DNA from 3 places in the Enterococcus sp. R12 genome. Region 2 is predicted to be linked to each of the others. Evidence: predicted binding sites of a transcription regulator. Region 2 holds the regulator's gene; each other region holds the start of a gene.
What was found. The regulator NrdR, encoded in region 2, represses ribonucleotide reductase genes. The targets are predictions, from matches to a motif close to ACACNATATATNGTGT.
Positions count from the first base shown of each region.

Region 1: the regulator NrdR is predicted to act here: its motif matches at 2,425-2,440, upstream of nrdH (glutaredoxin-like protein NrdH).
Region 3: the regulator NrdR is predicted to act here: its motif matches at 4,249-4,264, upstream of ACTW1R_RS14155 (deoxynucleoside kinase).

Region 1 is NZ_CM176874.1:726,847-734,161, forward strand. It holds gene nrdE (class 1b ribonucleoside-diphosphate reductase subunit alpha) at 1-2,001, opposite strand, end outside; gene nrdH (glutaredoxin-like protein NrdH) at 2,099-2,323, opposite strand; gene ACTW1R_RS03375 (FeoA family protein) at 2,681-3,148, shown strand; gene feoB (ferrous iron transport protein B) at 3,148-5,286, shown strand; gene ACTW1R_RS03385 (hypothetical protein) at 5,283-5,414, shown strand; gene ACTW1R_RS03390 (PTS sugar transporter subunit IIA) at 5,846-6,292, shown strand; gene ACTW1R_RS03395 (PTS sugar transporter subunit IIB) at 6,294-6,659, shown strand; gene ACTW1R_RS03400 (PTS ascorbate transporter subunit IIC) at 6,685-7,315, shown strand, end outside.
Region 2 is NZ_CM176874.1:1,725,130-1,732,444, forward strand. It holds gene coaE (dephospho-CoA kinase) at 1-309, shown strand, start outside; gene ACTW1R_RS07925 (ABC transporter ATP-binding protein) at 483-1,262, opposite strand; gene ACTW1R_RS07930 (hypothetical protein) at 1,431-1,769, shown strand; gene ACTW1R_RS07935 (FusB/FusC family EF-G-binding protein) at 2,018-2,659, shown strand; gene nrdR (transcriptional regulator NrdR) at 2,863-3,333, shown strand; gene ACTW1R_RS07945 (replication initiation and membrane attachment family protein) at 3,347-4,723, shown strand; gene dnaI (primosomal protein DnaI) at 4,723-5,652, shown strand; gene ACTW1R_RS07955 (hypothetical protein) at 5,676-6,137, shown strand; gene ACTW1R_RS07960 (tRNA (adenine(22)-N(1))-methyltransferase) at 6,233-6,928, shown strand; gene ACTW1R_RS07965 (Nif3-like dinuclear metal center hexameric protein) at 6,925-7,315, shown strand, end outside.
Region 3 is NZ_CM176874.1:3,060,616-3,067,930, reverse strand. It holds gene fni (type 2 isopentenyl-diphosphate Delta-isomerase) at 1-979, opposite strand, end outside; gene ACTW1R_RS14170 (phosphomevalonate kinase) at 976-2,058, opposite strand; gene mvaD (diphosphomevalonate decarboxylase) at 2,095-3,093, opposite strand; gene mvk (mevalonate kinase) at 3,086-4,018, opposite strand; gene ACTW1R_RS14155 (deoxynucleoside kinase) at 4,324-4,968, shown strand; gene ACTW1R_RS14150 (magnesium transporter CorA family protein) at 5,058-5,963, shown strand; gene ACTW1R_RS14145 (pentapeptide repeat-containing protein) at 5,960-6,595, opposite strand; gene nox (H2O-forming NADH oxidase) at 6,929-7,315, shown strand, end outside.

The DNA.
Region 1 (7,315 bases), 1.0 Mb from region 2:
AAGACCTTCTGGAATATCTGAACGCATAAACAAGGTCATACTCATACCTTGATCGACGTGTTTTTGAGCAGTTGCGTAAACATCGATCACTTTGCGCATATCCATATCGTAGGCTGATTTGTAGTAGCCGATCGTCTCATTGCTCAAGTAAGGTGCTGGATAGTAGATCTTGCCGATTTTCTTTTCTTGGCGTTCTTCGATCATCCGAGTGATTGGGTGGATGCTGGCACTCGTATCATTGATATAAGAGATCGAACCATTTGGTGCAACGGCTAGGCGGTTTTGGTGATACAAGCCGGTTTCTTTGACGGTTTGTGCCAAGGCTGCCCAATCTTCACCAGTTGGTAAAAAGACGCCTTCAAACAATGCTTTGACTTTTTCCGATTTTGGTTGGTAGTCACCTTGGATATAATCGGTGAAGTAGCTGCCGTCTGCATACGCTGATTTTTCAAAGTTATGGAAAACTTCGCCTTTTTCTTTGGCGATGGCATTGCTTTCAACCAATGTCCAATAGTTCAACAACATGAAATAAAGATCAGTAAATTCAAGGGATTCTGGTGAACCGTATTCCATTTGATTTTTTGCAAAATAGGTATGCAAGCCCATTGCGCCTAAACCGATCGTGTGGTTCAAGGCATTCCCATTTTGGATCGATGGTACTACGTCAATGTCAGACGCATCAGTAACAAAGGTCAAGGCACGAGTCATTGCTCGAACAGATTTCCCAAAGTCAGGGCTGTCCATCAAGTTCACGATATTGGTGGAACCTAAGTTACAGCTGATATCTGTTCCTAAAACTTCGTATTCTTGTTTGCCGTTGATCTCAGATGGTGCTTGGACTTGAAGGATCTCGGAACAAAGATTACTCATGATGATCTTGCCATCAATTGGGTTGCTGCGGTTTGCTGTATCGATATTGATGATATAAGGATAACCAGATTCTTGCTGCAATTTAGAAATTTCGTTTTCTAGATCACGGGCTCTGATTTTGGTTTTGCGAATCCGTGGGTTCATGACTAAGTTGTCGTATTCCTTGGTGATATCGACATAAGAGAAGGGTACGCCATATTCTTTTTCGACACTGTAGGGACTAAAGAGATACATCTCTTCATTTTTGCGCGTCAATTCGTAGAATTTGTCAGGTACGATCACGCCTAATGATAAGGTTTTGACACGGATTTTTTCATCCGCATTTTCTTTTTTCGCTGATAAAAAGCTGATGATGTCTGGGTGGAAGACGTTCAAGTAGACCACGCCAGCCCCTTGCCGTTGACCCAATTGGTTTGAGTAGCTGAAGCTATCTTCAAACAATTTCATTACAGGCATCACACCACTTGCTGCCCCTTCGTAGCCTTTGATAGGCGCGCCGGCTTCCCGCAAGTTTGATAACGTGATCCCGACACCGCCACCGATTCGTGAAAGTTGCAGCGCGGAGTTGATCCCACGACCGATCGCGTTCATGTCATCAGTGATTTGGATCAAGAAACAAGAAACCAACTCACCGCGACGTTTGCGTCCTGCATTCAAGAAAGAAGGGGTTGCTGGTTGGTAACGTTGGTAGATCATTTCATCTGCCAAGCTCATTGCTAACTCTTCATTGCCATCCGCAAAGTAAAGGGCGTTGAAAGCGACCCGATCTTCGTAACGTTCTAGATACGCGGTACCATCATTCGTTTTTAATGCGTATTGTGAATAAAACTTGTAAGCAGCCATAAATGATTTGAAAGTAAAGTGTTGCTCATCTAAGAATTGATACAATTGCTCAATAAAGGCAGGGCGATACTTTTTGATAAATTCTTCTTCTAAATAATCATTTTCAATCAAATAATTGATTTTGTCCATTGCAGTCGCAAAGGTTAAGGTATTTGGTTCAACGTTTTCTTTAAAGAATGCCGCTAAGGCTTCTTTGTCTTTATTTAATGGAATTTGACCATCTACTGGACGGTTGATCTCATTATTCAATTTGAAATAACTGACATCTTTGATTTCTTTCAAGCTCATAAATGGCTAACCTCTTTTCTTGTTTTGTTCGTATAAAAAAGGACTTGCGGTCTGGACGACTGACAAATCCCTCAAAAGCATCACATTGAGAAAAATCTTAGCTCGCTAATTGACGTAGTTGATCTGGACGGAAACCGATGATCGTTTGCGCATCAGAGGTAATGACTGGCACACTTTGGAATCCTTGTTCTTTCAAAAATTCTAATGCTTCAGGCTCATTATCAATATTGATTTCTTCAAATGCAATCTGATTTTCACTTAAAAAGCGTTTCGCCATTTTACATTGCATGCAGTTGTTTTTAGAAAATAGTTTGATATTCATAATTGTTTCCTCCGAGTTGTAATAGTTATAAACCTAGTATAAATAAGTCTCGGAGAAAGTCAACGAAAAAACACTATATCTTGTGCTTGTGAATTCGACATACACAATTTATAGTGTTTCTGTGTTTTTTATGCAAGGGAAAAAAGCGGAAAATACTTAGAATTACAAGGTTTTTGCGTAATTAATACAGGGGATATGCAATCAAAATGAGTAAAAAAAATCCTTATTGTGAAGGAAGATTCAAAGTGAGGACCGAAACAGATTGACTTCTTATGGAAATGGCTCTATTATAATGATAATCATTCTCAATTAAAGTAGGTTAATTATAACAACACTTCACAAAAGGAGTAAGAAGCAATGAAAATGGCGCAAACTCGGGCTTCTGGAACATACAAAATCGACTCGTTGGCAACCACCAAAGAAATCACGGCTCATTTAAATGATCTTGGTATTCGCACGGGCGTTGAAATCGTTGTGGTACAAAAAGATCGCAAAGGCGGCATCATTTTACACCAAGGGACGCGGATCGCTTTAGATGAACGGGTCATGGAACAAATCGATGTCACAGAAACCCAGCAGCAAACCATCATTACCTCCTTGGATCAGCTGCAAGTCGGTGAAAGCGGGAAGGTCAATCAGATCGCCGCCAAAGGTGCGGTGCGCCGTCGATTGATGGATATGGGGCTTACGAAAAACGTCCATTTGGAAGTGGTGAAGCTGGCTCCTTTGGGTGATCCGATGGAGATTCGGCTCCGCGGCTATGAATTGTCTTTGAGAAGGCAAGAAGCAGCGTTAGTTTTTGTCGAAAAAGGAGTCGAAGCGTAATGACCTATCACTTTGCATTAGCAGGAAATCCCAATAGCGGGAAAACGAGTACCTTCAATCAATTGACCGGTGCCAAACAAACAGTGGGGAATTGGCCAGGCGTTACCGTGGAACGAAAAGCGGGGCGACTGCGAAAAGACCGACAAGTATTGATCCAAGATCTACCAGGGATCTATTCCTTGTCGCCGTACACACCAGAAGAACTGATTTCTCGCAATTATTTGATGGAAGCATCATTGGACGCGGTGATCAATATTATCGATGGAACCAACCTGGAGCGCAACCTGTATCTAACATTGCAATTATTAGAAATGAATGTCCCGACTGTGGCAGCCATCAACATGATCGACCTATTAAAGAAAAAAGGCTTGCAGATCAATTTCGAAAAGCTAGCTTACGGTCTAGGGATTCCCGTATTTGGCATCAGTGCTTTGAAGCAACGCGGCTTAACCAAAATGATCGAGGCAGCGAAGCATGTAGCCAATACACAACCGTTTCCTCCCCGCTACGATGCTCGTCTAGAAGCTGGCTTGACCGAGATCATGGCGATTTTGCCAGAGACGATCCCTCAGCAGCAAAAACGCTGGTTTGCCATAAAACTCTTCGAAAAAGATGAAGCGATTCAAACAATGTGTAAACTGACTGATTCCCAGCAGGCAGTCCTTCAGGAGACGATTTCGATTTTAGAGCTGATCTTTAAAGACAGCAGTGACGCCATTCTCGTCAATGAGCGCTATGGCTTCATTGAAGAATTGTTGGCGCTGGCAGTCATCAAGGAAACAGATCAGCACTTAGCCTTCAGCGACAAAATCGATCGCGTGTTGACCCATCGCGTATTGGCACTACCGATTTTTGCCTTCATTATGTGGGGAATCTACTATTTATCGATTCAGACGATTGGTACGATTGGTACTGATTGGGTCAATGATGTATTATTTGGCAGCTGGATTCCCGAAACAGCAGCGCACTGGCTAGAACAGCTGCAAGTCGCCCAGTGGCTGCAAGAACTGATTTTAGACGGCATCGTGGCAGGGGTCGGTGCGGTCTTAGGCTTTTTGCCGCAGATCTTCGTGCTGTTTTTTTGTTTGGCTATCTTGGAGGACTGCGGATACATGGCACGGGTGGCATTTGTCATGGATCGCCTGTTTCGCAAGTTTGGTCTATCTGGCAAGTCGTTTATCCCCATGTTGATCGCTACCGGTTGCGGGGTGCCCGGCGTGATGGCAAGCCGAACGATTGAAAATGAAAAGGATCGTCGGTTGACGGTGATGGTCACGACCTTCATGCCATGTTCTGCCAAATTGCCGATCATCGCATTGATTTCAGGAGCCTTTTTCCCTCAGTATAGTTGGGTCGCCCCATCGGCCTATTTTGTCGGCATGGGTGCTGTGATTTTTTCAGGGATCGTCTTGAAAAAAACGCCTTTATTTGCAGGTGATCTGGCACCATTTATTATGGAACTGCCAGCGTATCACTTGCCGCAGCTCACAACGATTTTGAAAAGTGCCTGTGATCGAGCCATTGCTTTTGTGAAAAAAGCCGGTACGATAATTTTTGTGGCTTGTATTTTTGTCTGGTTTACCTCCAGCTACAGCTTTGCCTTGCAGCGGGTCACAGGAGACCAAAGCATTTTGGCCTTTTTCGGACGACTTTTGGCGCCGCTTTTTGCTCCCCTAGGCTGGGGAACCTGGCGAGGCGCCGTGGCGACGATCACTGGCCTGGTCGCCAAAGAAAATGTGATCGGCACCTTTGGGATCCTCTACGGACAAACTGGGGAGTTGTCAGAAAGTGGGACGGAGATTTGGCAAGTGTTGCGCGGCGATTACACTGCTGTGGCGGCATACTCTTTTCTCGTCTTTAATTTACTATGTGCCCCTTGTTTTGCTGCTATCGGTGCGATCCACCGTGAAATGGGGGACAGCAAGTGGACGTGGTTAGCCATTGGCTATCAATGCGGCTTGGCATACTGCGCCAGCTTGTTGGTCTACCAATTCGGGCACGTCATCTTTGAAGGCGGACACCTCACGCTGGGTGTTTTCGCGGCAATCCTCATTGCTGGGCTATTGGTATTTGCTCTGTTGAAGAAACCATTCCGAGGGAGTGTACCCTTGATCCAAGTCGTAGGAGGCGAAAAATGATTGCTACAATAATTCTAAGCGGCCTGATTTTTGGCTATGGCACCCGTGTGGTGTACCGCATGGTGAAAAAGGATCATTGTTCTGATTGTCATAGCAGTTGTCCCGTGAAGCATGAGGAAGCAAAGTAGAAAATAGCAGTTGTAAGTAAAAATTTGTGTGAAAATACCTACGGGTAGAAATACAATTGAAACGGTAGATCTTAGCCATGAATAGATTGTTTGCTTTAAGAAGTTCTTAGTTTATTTAAGAGCTTCTTTTTTTATTGTGGGTGCAATCAAAAGATCTGTCCATTTTTGGTTCACTTTTTCCTTGAGAGAATAAGTTTTGTGAACTGCTCAAGAAGGTTATTGAGAAAAACTGGAGGCTAATAAAAAAAATAGCCAGTATACCTAGTCTTTTTGAAAAGAGCAGTTCACTTAATCTGGAAGCGCGTACAAATATGTGGTCTCAAATCGTCTATTCAGGCCAGAACTTTTCACTTATAGTGTGTGTATAGGAATGATCTCGAGAAATTCTTTACTAAAACCTAAAGAAATTTTTTTAGAAAGGAAATCGTCGTTTGCAAACTACATTATTAACAAAAGAAAACATTTTACTTCAGCAAGACAGTACCAGTTGGCAAGAAGCAATCAAAAAAGCAGCCCAGCCGTTATTGAAGAATGGCAGCGTTACAAAACAGTATGTCGATGCGATGGTTCAATCTGTCTTAGATGCCGGGCCGTATATCGTGCTTATGCCTGGGTTTGCTTTGGCCCATGCCCGATCAGAAGATGGGGTTTGTCGTTTAGGACTAAGTGCGATGACATTAAATACCCCCATCTCATTTGGTTCGCCCAATGATCCAGTGAAAGTCATTTTCTGTTTGGCAGCGATAGACCCGACCAGTCATTTGGAACTGATGGGTGAGTTAGCAGAAGTTTTAGCAAGGGACAATATCATTGATCGTTTAGCAAATGTGCAGACACCAGAAGCATTTATAAAACTATTAGAAGAAACGAGGAGTTAAGATGGGATTCTTTCAAAAAAAGAAAAATGATGCATCGATCCAAGCAGATGCAAAACCTAAGACAAGTAATGGCAAGAAATATTTGATAGCGGTTGCATGCCGTGCGGGGATGGGGAGTTCAACGCTGCTTCACATAAAAGTAAAATCAGTGATTGAAGAAAACGGCTATCCCATTGAAACGATTCATGGAAACCTAGACGTCCTCATTGGTTTTACGGGCGATGCCTTTATGAGTATGGCAGATATCGCAGCGGAACCTGATTTTCAAAACAAACCTTATGAAGTCATAGGCATTCAAAATATTATGAGTAAAGAAGAGATCCAAGGAAAACTAGAAACATTTCTTGAAACGATGCAAACAAAATAAATTGATGGAGCGAGGAATAAATTGAATGGCAATTTTAGTAATGAACCAATTCAGAAATACTGCTGTGTTGCTAATGATTTTGGCTTTGATTGGGTTACTTGCACAAAGAAAGCCTGCGAAGGAGACCCTGAGCGGTGTCCTCAAAGTGGGCATTGGGTTTATGATTTTTAATATTGGTGGTGGTCATGTAGGAACGATTGCTGCAAATTTTGCCACGTTGTTTCAGACCGCATTTGGTGTTCAAGGGACGGTTCTGGCAGTAGAGCCTGCTACAGCGTTAGCCATGGATGTATATGGTTTTGAAATATCAATGATTATGGGCTTAGGGTTCATATTCGGATTAGTTATTGCGAAATTGACGCCTTTAAAATCAATTTTCTTAACCGGTCAGCATTATCTTTTCTTTGCTGCTGTCATTGGGTTGATTTTTATTTCGAATGGTATGCCCACTTGGGTAACAGTTATCTTTGGTTCTTTGGTGCTAGGTTTTGCAGGAGCAGGGCTGCCCAAATTGGCTCAGAAATATACAGATGAGCTGACAGGTAATGCAGGGGTTGCACTAGGTCACTTTAACTTGATTTTTTACTGGTTCTCAGGTGTCATCGGCAGTGTCATTGGAGGGAAAAATTGGCAAGCAAAGAAAGAGAAAGCAGCCA
Region 2 (7,315 bases):
ATTTTGTCTCAGATCGAAGAAAAAAGGCAGCAAGTGCCCTTGTTGATCGTTGACATTCCTTTGCTTTATGAAGCCGACTACGACCAATACATGGATCAAACCGCAGTCGTTTATGTGCCAGAAGCGCTTCAAAAAGAGCGGTTGATGGCACGTAATCAACTGAGTGAGCAAGAAGCGCAACAACGAATCGACAGTCAGCTTTCCATTGAGAAAAAGAAACAACGGGCCGATATTGTCTTTGATAATCAAGGAACGATCGCCCAACTCAATCAGCAGATCGATGATTGGTTAGCATCCTTAAACAAATAGATAAGATAGCAGGTTCCCTTCAGCAAAAGGGAACCTGCTATTTGTCTTTCAATAGCAAACCTAGCCCTATCATTTCCAAAAACAACTGGCGCTGAAACACGTCGGAAACTGTTTGGTTTGGAAAGTAAGACGATCGTGTATGAATGGTTAAACATCAAAGTACCAGCCCTGATTTATTTTGGGGTCACGATCACGCGATTGCTGGAAAAGGGGTGAAGAACGATCGGTTGATCATAAAAAGAGGTGAGAACCTCCTCAGTAAAAATCGTCTCTCGTTGACCAGCGGCGTGGACTTCGCCGTTTTTTAACATCAGCAAATGAGTGAAAATCGGTAGTAGCTCTTCCGTATGATGGGTAACGTAAAGAAGAGTCGGCGTATTCGGCAGCTGTGAAAAAGTCTCCAGACGGGTTAGCAGTTCTTCTCGCGCAAATAGATCAAGGCCCGTACAAGGTTCGTCCAAAATGAGGATCTCTGGTTGTGCCATCATGGCCCGTGCGATCATGACAAATTGTTTTTCCCCTTGCGAAAGGACGTGATAGGAACGATGGATCAGATGCGACAAACCTAAGTCAGCCAAAAGCTCTTTTGCTTGGATCAGCTGCTCTTCTTCGTAGGACTCATAAAGACCAATACTGGAATAAAGCCCGGAAAGAACGATCTCTTCGGCAAGATCGCGACCATAAAACTTGCTTTGCAGCGCTGAACTGACCCAACCAATGCGCCGTTGAAGATCGGGCACAGACGTTTTCCCGTAACGCTCACCTAAGACCGTTCGTTGACCAGAAGAAGGCCATAAACTTCCCGTGATCATTTGGAGTAATAAACTTTTGCCAGCACCATTCAGACCTAAAATCGCCCAATGCTCATTTTTTTTCACTTGCCAATTGATCGCTTTTAATAAATAGTTCTTGTTGCGAACGAATGAAACCTGTTGGAAATCGAGGATTGTCATCTATTGTCGAACCTTAAACAGGTTCTTCACCTCCAGTTGTAAGAAAATTCAGAAAATAATCGCTCATATTATAGCATAAAGAAAAACATTTTGCTGACTGTTTGGTATCGTATTCATATCTTTTGTCAGAAATCAGAATGCTTGTTATGATGAAAGTATACAGGAGGGATGATAACTATGGGTACTTTTAAAGATGAAAAAGATGTGATCGTTGGCAAAGCCAAAGAAAAAATCGGTGAGTGGACCAACAATGAAGAACTTGCCCACTCTGGGAAAGAACAAGCACAAGAAGGTCAAATCAAGAAAGAGCACGATCAAAAACGAGTCAATGAACTAGATGATCAAAATGATGAGCGTGATGCCCGCAATGATCGAACCACCCCTGAAAATGTCAGCAGCGAAGAACTATTGCGAGCTGAAAATCCCGATGCAAATAAAATTTCTTCGAATGATCGACGGGATGCAGACCAGCTGAAGCATTACACAGGAATTGAAGATAAATTATAAACGACCATGGATGCCTTCGTCTTCTAGACGAGGCATTTTTTGTTAATGAGACCAAAGAGAGGTTGAAAGACAACCACCTGCACAGTTGACAATTTCTCAACCTCTCATTATAATCCATTAAGATCGCATGGAAAGCAGCAAAGAAATTGGGAGGTGGTCATCAAATGCTTATTTATGCATTGTGTACGACTGTCAAGAAAGTAGAACAGCCGCAATAGGAAACGGAAAATTAGAAAGAAGGCTTTTTTATGATCGAACCTTACCAATTTCATTCAATTAAACATCAAGTATACCAATTAGTACGAACGTATCAATCGGTCAATGATCCTCGAACGATCAAAACGGTTGAAACGATGACAAAAGACGCCATAGAACAATTTTTTCCTGAAGAAGAAACAGCACCACGAGAAATTTTAGCTGCTTTCTTTCATCCGGGGATGACAATCAGTCGCAGCAATGAGCTGTTAACAGAGCTCAAAGAGTACGTCCGACCCTTTCAGGTACCGACAACAAAACAAATTGAAAAAATGTTTCGGAAAGTAAAAAAACTAAAAATACCTGATTTTGCTTCCGTTGATTTAAAAGAGACCACCTATCTTTCTTGGGATGATATCGGTAGTCAAAGTAAGTTTATGATCATTGCCACTGAGCAGGGCTTTACAGGACTTCACGGTCATGTCTCAACCGAGGTCAAGAAAGGAATCTGTCCCTTGTGTCAGCATGAGGGGAATGTCTCGATGTTTCTTTCTTTGACAAAAAGCAATGGAGATGGAACGTATACCAAACGGGGGAACTATATTTGCCGGGATAGCCAACGGTGCAATCAGCAGATGGAACAGCCAGCAAATTTGCATGACTTTGTTTCTTTGCTGCAAATGAAAGATAAATAACGAAATGAAACGGCAGAAAAATTTCTGCCGTTTTTTCAAATTCAAAAAAACAGTAGTTATAACATTATTTAAATTTTGTAATAAATGAACAGAATAAACCACTTTGGCTATTGTACCAACGGATTTCATGTTATAATTAATCATAGAAACCGATGACTTTACGTGAATACGTAAGCGCATAAGAGAGAAAATGAGGTGGAACTATGCAATGTCCAAAATGTCATCATAACAATTCTAGGGTAGTTGATAGTCGACAAGCCGATGATGGACGTGTGATTCGCCGCCGTCGTGAATGCGAAAATTGCGGCTATCGCTTTACAACATTTGAACGTATCGAAGAGGCACCCCTACTTGTCATTAAGAAGAATGGAGCCCGTGAAGAATTCAATCGCGAAAAAATCCTACGGGGCTTGATTCGATCTGCTGAAAAACGTCCAGTGACAATGGATCAGATGGAAACGATCGTCGATCATGTGGAAAGTCGTGTTCGTGCTCTTGGTGAAAATGAAATTTCTACAACACAGATTGGTGAGTATGTGATGGAAGATTTAGTTGATTTAGACGAGATCGCTTATATCCGTTTTGCCAGTGTCTATCGCCAGTTTAAAGACATGTCAGTTTTCTTAAAAGAACTACAAGACATCGTCGAAAAAGCGAAAGAACCACAAGAATAGAGGGGGACAACAAGTGGGCAATAGTTTACCGAATCAATCGTACAAAGTGTTCAAAAGCCGTCCACTTACAACGGAAGGGAAAGACGCCCTCATTTATTTGTATCAACCAATTATTGAAAGTGATGCTTTAGCGTTGTATTTGACACTCGCAAGCGATGTCCAAGCCCAAAGCTTTTCTGGCGAGGAGTCGATGACGACCGTGCATCTAGATATCTTGAATGCCATGAATGCGGGAATGCCTCGCTTCATAAAAGCCAAGCAAAACTTAGAGGGCATCGGCTTGCTAAAGTCTTATGAGAAAGCAGATGCTCAAAACGGGAGCTCGTATCTGTATTGGTTGCAAGAACCGGTCCATCCAGCAGCGTTTTTTCAAGATGAATTGTATGCCTATCTGTTGTTGGAAAGAGTCGGGGAGCGTAAATTTAATCAGCTGGTCAAGCTGTATCAACCAAAGCAGTGTTCCTTGACCGATTATCAGGAAGTGACTCAATCCTTCTCAGCCGCCTATGGGTTAAATACCGCACGTTTTGCTTCACATGAAGAAACGTTACAGGCAGTCAGTGATTCTTTTCAAGAAACCAAAGCGAACTTGGTGCTTGACGAAAAGCAGTTGGATTGGGACTTTCTTTTATATGAAGCGCAGCGTCGGTATATCCGTGCCGCTAATTTCACGCCAAGTTTTCGACAAAAGTTAGTTCTATACCATTCTTTATATGGCTATGATGTGTTGGAATTGTTGGATTTGATGGCGGATAATGTTTCTTTGACAACAGGCGAGGTCGACCAGAAGAAGCTGGAACAAGCGATCATGAAGAAATCACGACAAACATTCACGAAAACATCAAAAAGAGAAGATCCCCAAGCGGAAAGTCAGTTGCGCCGCTTCAATACCTTAAAACAGAATGGTTTTTCAGAAAATGATGTCTTATTGATTCAAGAAAGTGAGAACAATGCACCGATCGCTTTTCTCAAGGCGATCAAAGCGGAGAAAAACAGTTTTATGACGGATTCAGAACAATGGCTGATCAAGAGCCTTGTCGAACGGTCACCATTGCCAAATAGTGTGATCAATGTGCTGGTTCATTATGTCTTGGTGGTCCAAAACAATGCCGCTTTGTCAGGAAATTATGTGAACAATATCGCCGCCCAGTGGTCAGAATTAAAAATTGGTACGGCAGAAGATGCCATCAAACATGTTCGGAGCCTTGTTCGAAGTGCCAAGGAAAAACGCAGCCGACCACAAACCAGCGGCAAAAAAATCATTCGCGAAGAAAAGCTGCCTTCTTGGGCTGAAAAACCAGTGGAAGAGACAGCCTTAACGCCAGAGCGACAAGCAGAATTAGATAAAAAACTGCAAAACTACTTGCATAAGAAAGCTGGTGACAAGTAATGGAAGATGTAGGGAAAAACTTAGGAAAACTATTGGATAAACGCAATTACCGTGATCAGTTTTCAGCAATGATGGCAGAAGTTTTACAAGATCCTGATGTCAAAGCGTTTATTGCCGAAAATGAAGAGGTATTGACCGAAGCAGATATTCAAAAAAGCTATGCGAAACTGTATGAGTTCGTCCAAGAAAAGCGGAAATTCCGCATCAATGATCCATCCATGATCGCACCGGGCTATGAGCCGCGCTTAGCGTTAAATTTTCATTTTATTGACGTCACCTATGTACCAACGAAAGAACTACTGGCATATCAGAAACAAGAAGAGATCCGCAGTCGCATCAAAGCGATGGATATGCCTAAAGATATACAAGAAGCAAGTTTTGCAGATTATCAGCAAACGCCTGGCCGAATGGAGGCCATCGCAGCTGCCGTTGATTTTATTAGTGAGTTGACAGCCAATCCACAGGAATTTCATAAAGGACTGTACTTTGTGGGGAGTTTTGGGATCGGAAAAACCTATCTGCTTGGCGCGATCGCCAGAGATTTAGCGGAGGCAGGCTACACGACGACATTGGTTCACTTCCCGACATTTGCAGTAGAGATGAAGCAAGCAATCGGCAAAGATCAGGTGGGGGATAAGTTGAATGCAGTGAAAAAAGCCCCAATCTTAATGATGGACGATATCGGTGCGGATGCGATGAGCAGTTGGATTCGTGACGAAGTCTTCGGTGTGATTCTACAATACCGAATGCAAGAGCAACTCCCGACGTTCTTCACTTCGAATTTTACTATGCATGAGTTGGAGCAGCATCTTTCAGTAACGCAACGCGGCGAATCCGAACCATTGAAAGCCAAACGTATTATGGAGCGTATTCGTTACTTGACACAAGAGATCCAAATGACGGGCAAAAATCGACGAAATGATGCCTAAAAAACCATTACTGGAGGAAGAAGATGATGAAAAAACAAGTGATTCTAGGCTTGTCCTTAGCAGCAGTGCTACTGTTAACGGCTTGTGGCAGTCCCGAAAACAACAATACATCAAGTGGCGATAACACGCCTTCTGAATCAAGTGAGAATGCTAGTTCCGTTGCCAATAGTTCTTCACAGAGCGAAACAGCGACGGTTTTTACTGGTATTATCCAAGAAGATGCCCGAACAGGTTCGGATGATACCTTTCAATTATTTTTGAAAGACGTAGCGGCAGTTGAAGATGAGGATCAAGTCGTCCAAAGTTTTCAAAATGATGGGGTCATTCTCCATGTCCCTATCGAGGCCTATTCAGGAGAGATCGAGGAGTTAGTTGAAGGAGACAAAGTCCAAGTGTCGCTGCAAGGCGTCCCGATCATGACGATGTCGATCCCACCGCAAATTCCCGGCAACTCGATTCAAAAGGTTGAATTAGTGAACGATTAATGCAATGTGCGCCTTGGCAATGGCACCACAGTCAAGACGCACATTTTTTTCTATTTATGGAAAGCGTGTTATACTACGAAAGAAGGAGTGACAATATGAACGAACATGCATTATCGGATCGTTTGGCTTGCGTGGGCGAACAAATTCCCGACCAAGCACGTATCGCCGACATCGGCTCCGACCATGCTTATTTACCTGTGGCATTGATGCTGCAGAACAAAATCACTTATGCTGTAGCTGGAGAAGTCGTTCAAGGACCTTATGATTCTGCCAGTAAACAAGTACGTAAAAACGGGCTAACAGAGAAGATCGTGGTGCGCTTAGCAGACGGATTGGACGCTATTCAGCCAGCAGATAAGATCGACACGGTTGTTGTTGCTGGAATGGGGGGGACTTTGATTCGCTCGATTTTAGAAGAAGGCAGCAGAAAAAATCGCTTAGCGGGGGTCAAACGTTTGGTCTTACAACCGAATGTTGGCGAAAGGACCTTGCGGGAATGGCTCGTTGATCACAATTTTACGATCATTCATGAAGTGCTGTTAGAAGAAAATGACAAAAATTATGAAATCATCGTTGCGGAAACTGGAAAAGCGACGTACACGCCCCAGCAATTATTTTTTGGTCCCTTTTTATTAAAAGAAAAAAATCCAGTTTTTTATAAAAAATGGCAGCATGAATTGAAGCAGCGTCAACGAGTGGTCAAAGAGTTAGAGAAAGCCAAAGAACCACCTGCTGAGAAAATGAATGAATTGAAAGAACAAATCGAATGGATCAAGGAGGTACTGGCATGATTTCTGGTCAAGAATTTATCAAACGCTTTGAAGCATATTGCCCATTATGGTTGGCAGAAGAAGGCGATCCTGTTGGTCTGCATGTTGGTACATTAAACAAACCCCTCGAGCGAGTCATGATGACCCTTGATGTCCGTCCAGAAGTGGTAACCGAAGCCATCGAGAAAAAGATCGACTTGATCATCGCGAAACATCCACCGATCTTTCGCCCTTTGAACCGCTTGCTGACCGATGATCCGCAACAAAAGATGTTGATGGATCTCGTCAAGCATGATATCGCCGTTTACGCCGCCCACACCAATATGGATATTATTGAAGACGGTTTGAACGATTGGTTTTGTGAACTGCTAGAAGTTGAACCAGATACGTACTTGAAGCAAACCCATC
Region 3 (7,315 bases), 1.3 Mb from region 2:
CAGAAAAAATCAGCTGAACCTTGGTAAGGTCTTTGGTGCTTGTCTGTCCTGCCATTGTGTAGAGCAGCTGCAGCTGTTCCTTCCATGATTGTAAGGTGGCGATGGTTTCTTCTTTGCCTTTTGACAAAAGCAGCACGAGGATCGTGGCGGATAGTCCTACGCTATCGGCACCAAGGCAAAGTGCTTTGAAGATATCGTAAGCATCCCGAACTCCGCCTGAAGCGATGCGGGTAAAGGGCTGTTGGATCTCATTTGCTTCCAGCAAGGAAATCACTGTGGATTGACCAAAGGTGTCTAAATACGCCAATTCACGTTTTTTTCGACGAGCATTTTCGATTTGAGTAAAACTTGTGCCGCCGCTGCCAGCAACATCAATCGTTTGTACGCCGATCGCCAGTAACTGCTGGATCGTTTCACGGGACATCCCAAAGCCGACCTCTTTGACGACAACAGGAACGGCAACAGAAGCCATCGTTTTTTCCAATAAGGACAGCCATTGGCTAAATTGACGATCGCCTTCTGGCATCACTAATTCTTGCGGTGCATTCAGATGGATCTGCAAGGCATCGGCACCAAAGAGCTCCACTGCCCGCTGTGCATTTTCAACGGGACTGCCCGCGCCAATATTGGCTAATAAGAAGCCGTCAGGATTGGCTTTACGGACGATACGAAAAGAATCGGCGACACTTGGGTCTTTTAAGGCAGCCGAAACGGAGCCGGTTGCCATCATCAACTCACAGGCTTGTGCGATCTCTGCTAACTCTTGATTGATTTTTAAGGTTTTTTCACTGCCGCCGGTCATGGCATTGATGAAAAAAGGGCTGGAAAATGAGCGGTCAAAGACAGTCGTCGCAATTGACACATCAGCCACGTCAATTTGTGGAAACGACTGGTGAACCAAGCGAACTGCATCAAAATCGTTGCTGTGTTCTTTATGGAACGCTTTTGCTAAGGAAACATGTTCATCTTTTCGATTCATGATAGGTCCTCCCGGTAATGGTAAACATGCAGCGGCAATGGGGTGATCTCGGCTTTTTCCCACGCACTCATCAATGGTAAAATACCGGTTTTTTGGTCAACGATCACGATACCGCAATCGCCGCCGCCGGCACCGGAAGATTTGGCTGCACCACAATAATTTTCTGCTAGATCACAAAGCTTTTTAAGTGCTGGAGTTTCAATCGGCACACCAGTCAGTGCGGACAACTCCCGCAGGAGCTTTCGATTTTCCGTGATCATTTTTTTGATCGTGCGACTGTCTTCATTTAAGAAGCCGTCGATCAATCGATTGACGCAGTCTTTGCTGGCTGCTAAAAAGGCCGCATAGGCGTTTTCTTTTTCTTCTTTGGATTGATAGACTTGATCCACTAAATCAGAGGTGGAGGCAGGAGAGCCTGTCCAGCCAATCAATAGTCGAAGAGATTTCGGAACCGTCAAGGGACGGATCGATAATCCTGGCCAATCGAAAGCGATCAATTCTGTTAAGGTATGGTCTTTTTGTTTGGCTAAGACCCAGTCGTGATCGAAGGTTGAAAAAGCGATCCAGCCGCCATAACAAGAGGCCGCAATATCACCGCACGACCCATTGCCTTGAACAGCGAGATGGGCAAGAGCCGCAATTTTGAATTGGGTCAACCGATCCATGTCCATTTGATAGTACAGATTCAATGCTTTGACCGTGGCAACAGTCACGGCACCGCTGGAACCGAGGCCATATTTGCGACCATTCGAGTTATCCAGTTCACTGGTCACTTTTAAATCGTAAAAGGAAAGGGGGATGCCTTTTTCTTGGGCATATTTTTCCGTCAGACGAATGGCTGCCAAAATATAGTGGAACGGGTTATCTCGGTGGTCTAAGACTAATTCGCCTTTACGACGCGTCCAGCGAATCGGCAGGTCGCTGTATTGGGCAGACTGGATGCTGCCGTTTTTACGGGCCTCTTCAACAGTGACCGTGATAAATTGGTCAACGGCAACGATGATTGCAGGATGACCAGGTTCGACAACGGCGTATTCACCAGCAATAAATAGTTTTCCAGGAACGGATAGTTCAATCATTTCGACACTCCTAATCGATGGCTTCTTAATGGCTTCTTAGTTGATAGGGGAAGATTCTTCCACCGGTAAAAAGGCTAATCCTTTGCCCGCATGAGCAGTTACTAATTGTTCTGAGGCAAAGTGAGCACTTAATTCACGTAAAATCGTTTGTTCTTCTTGTTTTTGGCATAAAACTTTGACATTGGGACCAGCATCCATCGTGAAATAGCAAGCCAATCCTTTTTTTCGCAGCATTCGGACACATTCCATAGCTCGTAAAGATTCAGAAGACCAATAAGTAAAAGGTGGTTCGGCGGCTAAGGTCGTTCCATGCATTTTCAAGGCGTTGGCCTCGGTCGTTTCACCTAAAGCAGTAAAGTCTTTTTCGGCAATCGCTTGTTTCATTTTCACGAGATCGCTCGCAGTGGCAGAAAGCCAGCCTGGATAAAAGCTCGAGGTTTCAACGGTTCGGCGCATCCCCTCACGACTGGAGACTTCTTTGGCTTGTGCGTTGATCAAGATAAAGATCATACTCAATTCTTCTTCCCAGCCATTCGACGGCACTTGGGTGGCAAAAGAAGTCTCATCGGTACCTTGATGCCATTCAGCAAAGCCACCGTAGATACTCCGACAAGCCGAACCAGAACCGCGACGGGCCAAACGGGATAGCTCTTGCTCCGACAAGTTTAAGTCCAGTGCTTCACTACAGGCACCCGCCAATGCCGCTAATCCGCTGGCAGAAGAGGCAAGTCCAGCAGCGGTTGGGACGAAGTTTTGACTTTCCACCGTGGCATACCACGGGCAGTCCGCTTTTTTTCGTACCAGATCCAAAAAGTCCGCAACTTTTTTGGTGGCAGCGTCTGTTTGCACCACACCATCCAATGTAAAGCGATCTTGCGTAAAATCGGGTGAAAAAGCCACCGTTGTTTCTGTGTAAAAAGCATCGAGGGTCAGGGACAAACTATTGTTCATCGGTAAAATGAAGGTTTCGTCTTGTTTTCCCCAATACTTGATCAATGCGATATTCGTGTAGGCACGAGCCTTTCCCTTATACATGTTCATAAACTCCTAATCCTTGTATCCATGCCGCACGAGCGCCATCGGACAATAAAATACGGCTGATATTCTCAGCCTGTTCCTTCGTTTTGGTTAGTGCAATCATACAGCCGCCTCGGCCCCCGCCGGTCAGCTTCGCCCCATAAGCCCCGTGTGCCAATGCTGAGGAAACCAACTGATCCAGTTGCTGATTGCTGACCCCTAACTGCTGCAGTGCCTGATGGGCATTGTTCATGCTTTCGCCTAATATTTCTAATTGATTGGCTATAATTGCCTCTTTGGCTCTTTTGGTTTCGATCCCTAAACGCTGGATCGCTTGACTGGCCAGCTGCTTGCTGGTTTCAAAAAGATGGGCGACACTTTTGACAGCTTCTCTCGTTTGCCCTTTGATGCCAGTATCAGCGACGAGCAGATAACCGTCGATCGTGAGGGGAAACGAAGTGATGGGATGCCCTTTGATAAAGTAAATGGCATCCGTCCCACTGGCTGCCGCAGCATCGATCCCGCTAGGATTGCCGTGAGCGATTTTTTCAGAAAAGTTGACATAGGTCATCAATTCTTCTTTTGTAAAATCTTTTTTGATCCAATCAAAAAAAGCGCGAGTCAATGCAACAGCGACCGCCGCGCTAGAACCCATTCCCCGTTCAGAAGGGATGGTGCTGACGATGGAGGTTGCAAAAGGACCCGTGTGGAAATCTTGTTGCAGACGATGCAGCAAGTCTTTGACATTTTTTAAGTGGCTGGGGACTTCTTCAAGCAGACCGTGATAGTAACTTGAAATCAAGGTGTTTGTTTCATTTGCTGTGATCTCGACTTGTACTTTTGCTCCCGCAAAAGGGAAAGCAATTGCTGGTTCACCGTAAACAACTGAATGTTCACCCATTAAGATGATTTTTCCTGTAGCTATGCCAGTACCAATTGACATTATTTTCCTCATTTCTCTAGGGAGCTTACCCCACATGATTCATTTATCGTTTGTCAGTCAATTGTAACTATCTCCTGACAAAAACACAATTTAATTAAAGATCCTTTCCTATTTTACTAGAAGAAGGCTCTTTCGTTAAGCATTCCGTATGAGATTTCAAAAAAAAGCAAAAATCTTTAAACTTTTATTGAAAAACTTCTTGATCTGTGCTTTAAAAGTTTCAGTTGACGGCACAAGATATAGTATTGTATAGTTGATATCGCAAGTGCAACATACAATATTTAGTGATGAGTGAGTTGGGGGATATGAGCGTGATCGTATTAGCAGGAACGATTGGTGCCGGTAAATCAAGTTTGACCGCATTGATCGCCAATCATTTTGGCAGTCAAGCCTTTTATGAATCGATCGATGACAATGAAGTGTTACCATTATTTTATGCAGATCCAAATAAATATGCGTTTTTACTGCAAATCTATTTCTTAAATAAACGATTTGAAAGTATCAAGCAAGCTATGAAAGACGACAATAACGTCTTGGACCGTTCCATTTATGAGGATTCACTGTTGTTCCATTTAAATGCGGACCTTGGGCGAGCAACCGATACCGAAGTCAAAGTCTATGATGAATTGTTAGCCAATATGTTGGAAGAGCTGCCGTATGCAGCCCACAAAAAGCATCCAGATCTTTTGGTGCATATTCGCGTTTCTTTTGAAACGATGCTGGAGCGTATTGAAAAACGTGGGCGGGAATATGAGCAGTTGACCTTTGATCCTTCGTTATACGACTACTACAAAGAGTTGAACAAACGCTACGATCAATGGTACGAAGAATACAATGAGAGTCCAAAGATCCAGATCGATGGCGATCAATTCAATTTTGTCGAAGACCCGCAAGCGGCACAGGCCGTTTTAACAATGGTGGAAGATGCTTTGAAAGACGCCCGTAAATAGCAATAGCCGATACAGCCAGAAAAGTCCTTTGATTGGGCTTCTGGCTGTTTTCTTTTATAATAGAAGAAAGCAAGAGTGGAGGATGGACTGTGGAAAACAAACATGTCTTTTATGATGGAAACTATGAATGGATTCAAGTCGACCAGCAAGACGCAAAAAGCGTGATGGCACTACAAAGACAATATCATCTGTCGGATGAGATGCTTACGTATTCTCTAGATAAAAACGAACGCGCACGAGTCGAATACGATGCCGAAGAAGAAGCATTGCTGCTGGTTTTCAACGTACCTCAGCAAGAAAAGCGAGACAATCATTTTGAGACCAGCCCAATGACGTTTATTTTAAAAAAGAAGCAGATCTTTACTTTTGCCTCCCATGATACCCGTTATGTGATTCCGATGATGGAGCGCTTGATCCTGCAAAACCCGCAGCAAACACCGCTGCACTTTTTGTTTCAAAGCTTGTTCTTGATTTCTGGCACGTTTTTTCCGTTAGTCGAAGAAGTCAATAGTGAGCGGATTCGCTTGAATCAGCGACTACGGGAAAAAACAACCAATAAAAACTTACTGCAAATGTCCGATTTGGAAGTCGGTTTAGTCTTTTTAGTGTCTGCCACGAAACAAAATGCGGTCCTCTTGGAGCAGATCAAAGCGTTATCCATTTATCGCTTGATGGATGATGACGAGCGGGAACAGCTGGATGATGCCCTGATCGAAGCCAAACAGGCAGTGGAAATGACGTTGCTGGCTTTTCAAATTTTAGAGCAACTATCTGGAACCTACAATAATCTGTTAAACAATAACTTGAATGATACCATGAAGTTTTTGACCGTTTGGTCCCTCTTATTGACTGTGCCTTCCATCGTCACCAGTTTCTTTGGCATGAATGTTCCACTGCCTTTTACCAATAGTATTTTCGGTTGGGGGATTGCCTTATTGATCAGTTTAGTGTTATCCATCTGGATGTTGATTGCTTTATGGCGCAGAATTCGTTAATCGATCACCAAACCTAGACCGGCGGCGATGACCAAGGCTTGTTCTTGATCGACCGTTAGCCCCCGCAATTGTTCAAAGGACAACGCGATCTTTTGAAATTGATTGGTCCGAAAATCTAAAGTTGCTAATTTTGTGTGAAACCAGTTGCTATTGTTCAACTGGTTTTCTTGTAGCGTCAAGTGTTTCCAATCCATTTCATAAAACTCACTGTCGTTTAGTTGGCACTGACGAAACAGCATCGTCCGTAAATTGGTGTTGCTAAAAGAAGCAAAGTTCGCCACGCAATCTTCAAAGGTGCAGTCACGGAAATAGCTTTCCGCAAAATTGGTGCCGGTCAATTTGCATTGTTTAAAGTGAACCCGATGAAAGCTGGCGCCAAAACATTCCAGATTAGAAAAATCGCAATTCTCAAAAAGAACGTTTTGGCATTCCCATTGACTCAAGCGTGTTTTTTGCATCGTCACTTTCTTGAAATGACATTGCTTCAAGATGAGATTTTTGCAAGCATCATAGCTATAGTCACCGCCTTCGAAGAAAGCACTTTCGAAAAGCAGTTCTTCTTCTAAATAAAAATCCTGTGGCTCTAATGCCGACAATAAGGGCGGTAGTGGCAATACGATTTTTTTCTTCATCAAGATCCCATCCTATCTGTTTTTCTCTTCAGTATAACACGGCGAATCGCTGCCGCAATAGGTACGAAAAAGCAGTAGAATATTGTGAAATTTATTCAATCGGTTTGCAGAATGCTTTTATAACAAGGAAAATCCTTAGGTTTAAATACATAATTTTTCACAATCTTTTTGCTTGCAAGACGAAAATAATTTTGATATAGAAACTTGATTCGCTGAAAGTGACGTATATCAACGAAAAACTGTCATAAATTTTTAAAATCGCGAAAAAGTTGATAGTTTTCAAATTCACAAGCAAGCTATAATGACAATGTAAACAAAAGGAGGAAATTTTCCATGACAAAAACAGTTATTATCGGTGCAAACCACGCGGGGATTGCTGCTGCCAATACACTATTAGATAACTACAAAGACCAAGAGGTCGTAATGATCGACCGTAATACAAACTTAAGCTACCTAGGTTGTGGGACTGCTTTATGGGTTGGACGTCAAATCGATTCATACGAAGGCTTGTTCTATACAAAACGTGAAGATTTTGAAGCAAAAGGTGCAAAAATCCATATGGAAACAGTGGTTGATCATATCGATTTTGAGAAAAAAGAAGTGCACGCTGTAACCAATGATGGTGAAACGATCGTTGAATCTTATGATAAAGTTGTCATCGCAACTGGTTCTGTACCGATTTCACCAAAAGTACCTGGACGTGACTTGAAAAACATCCAT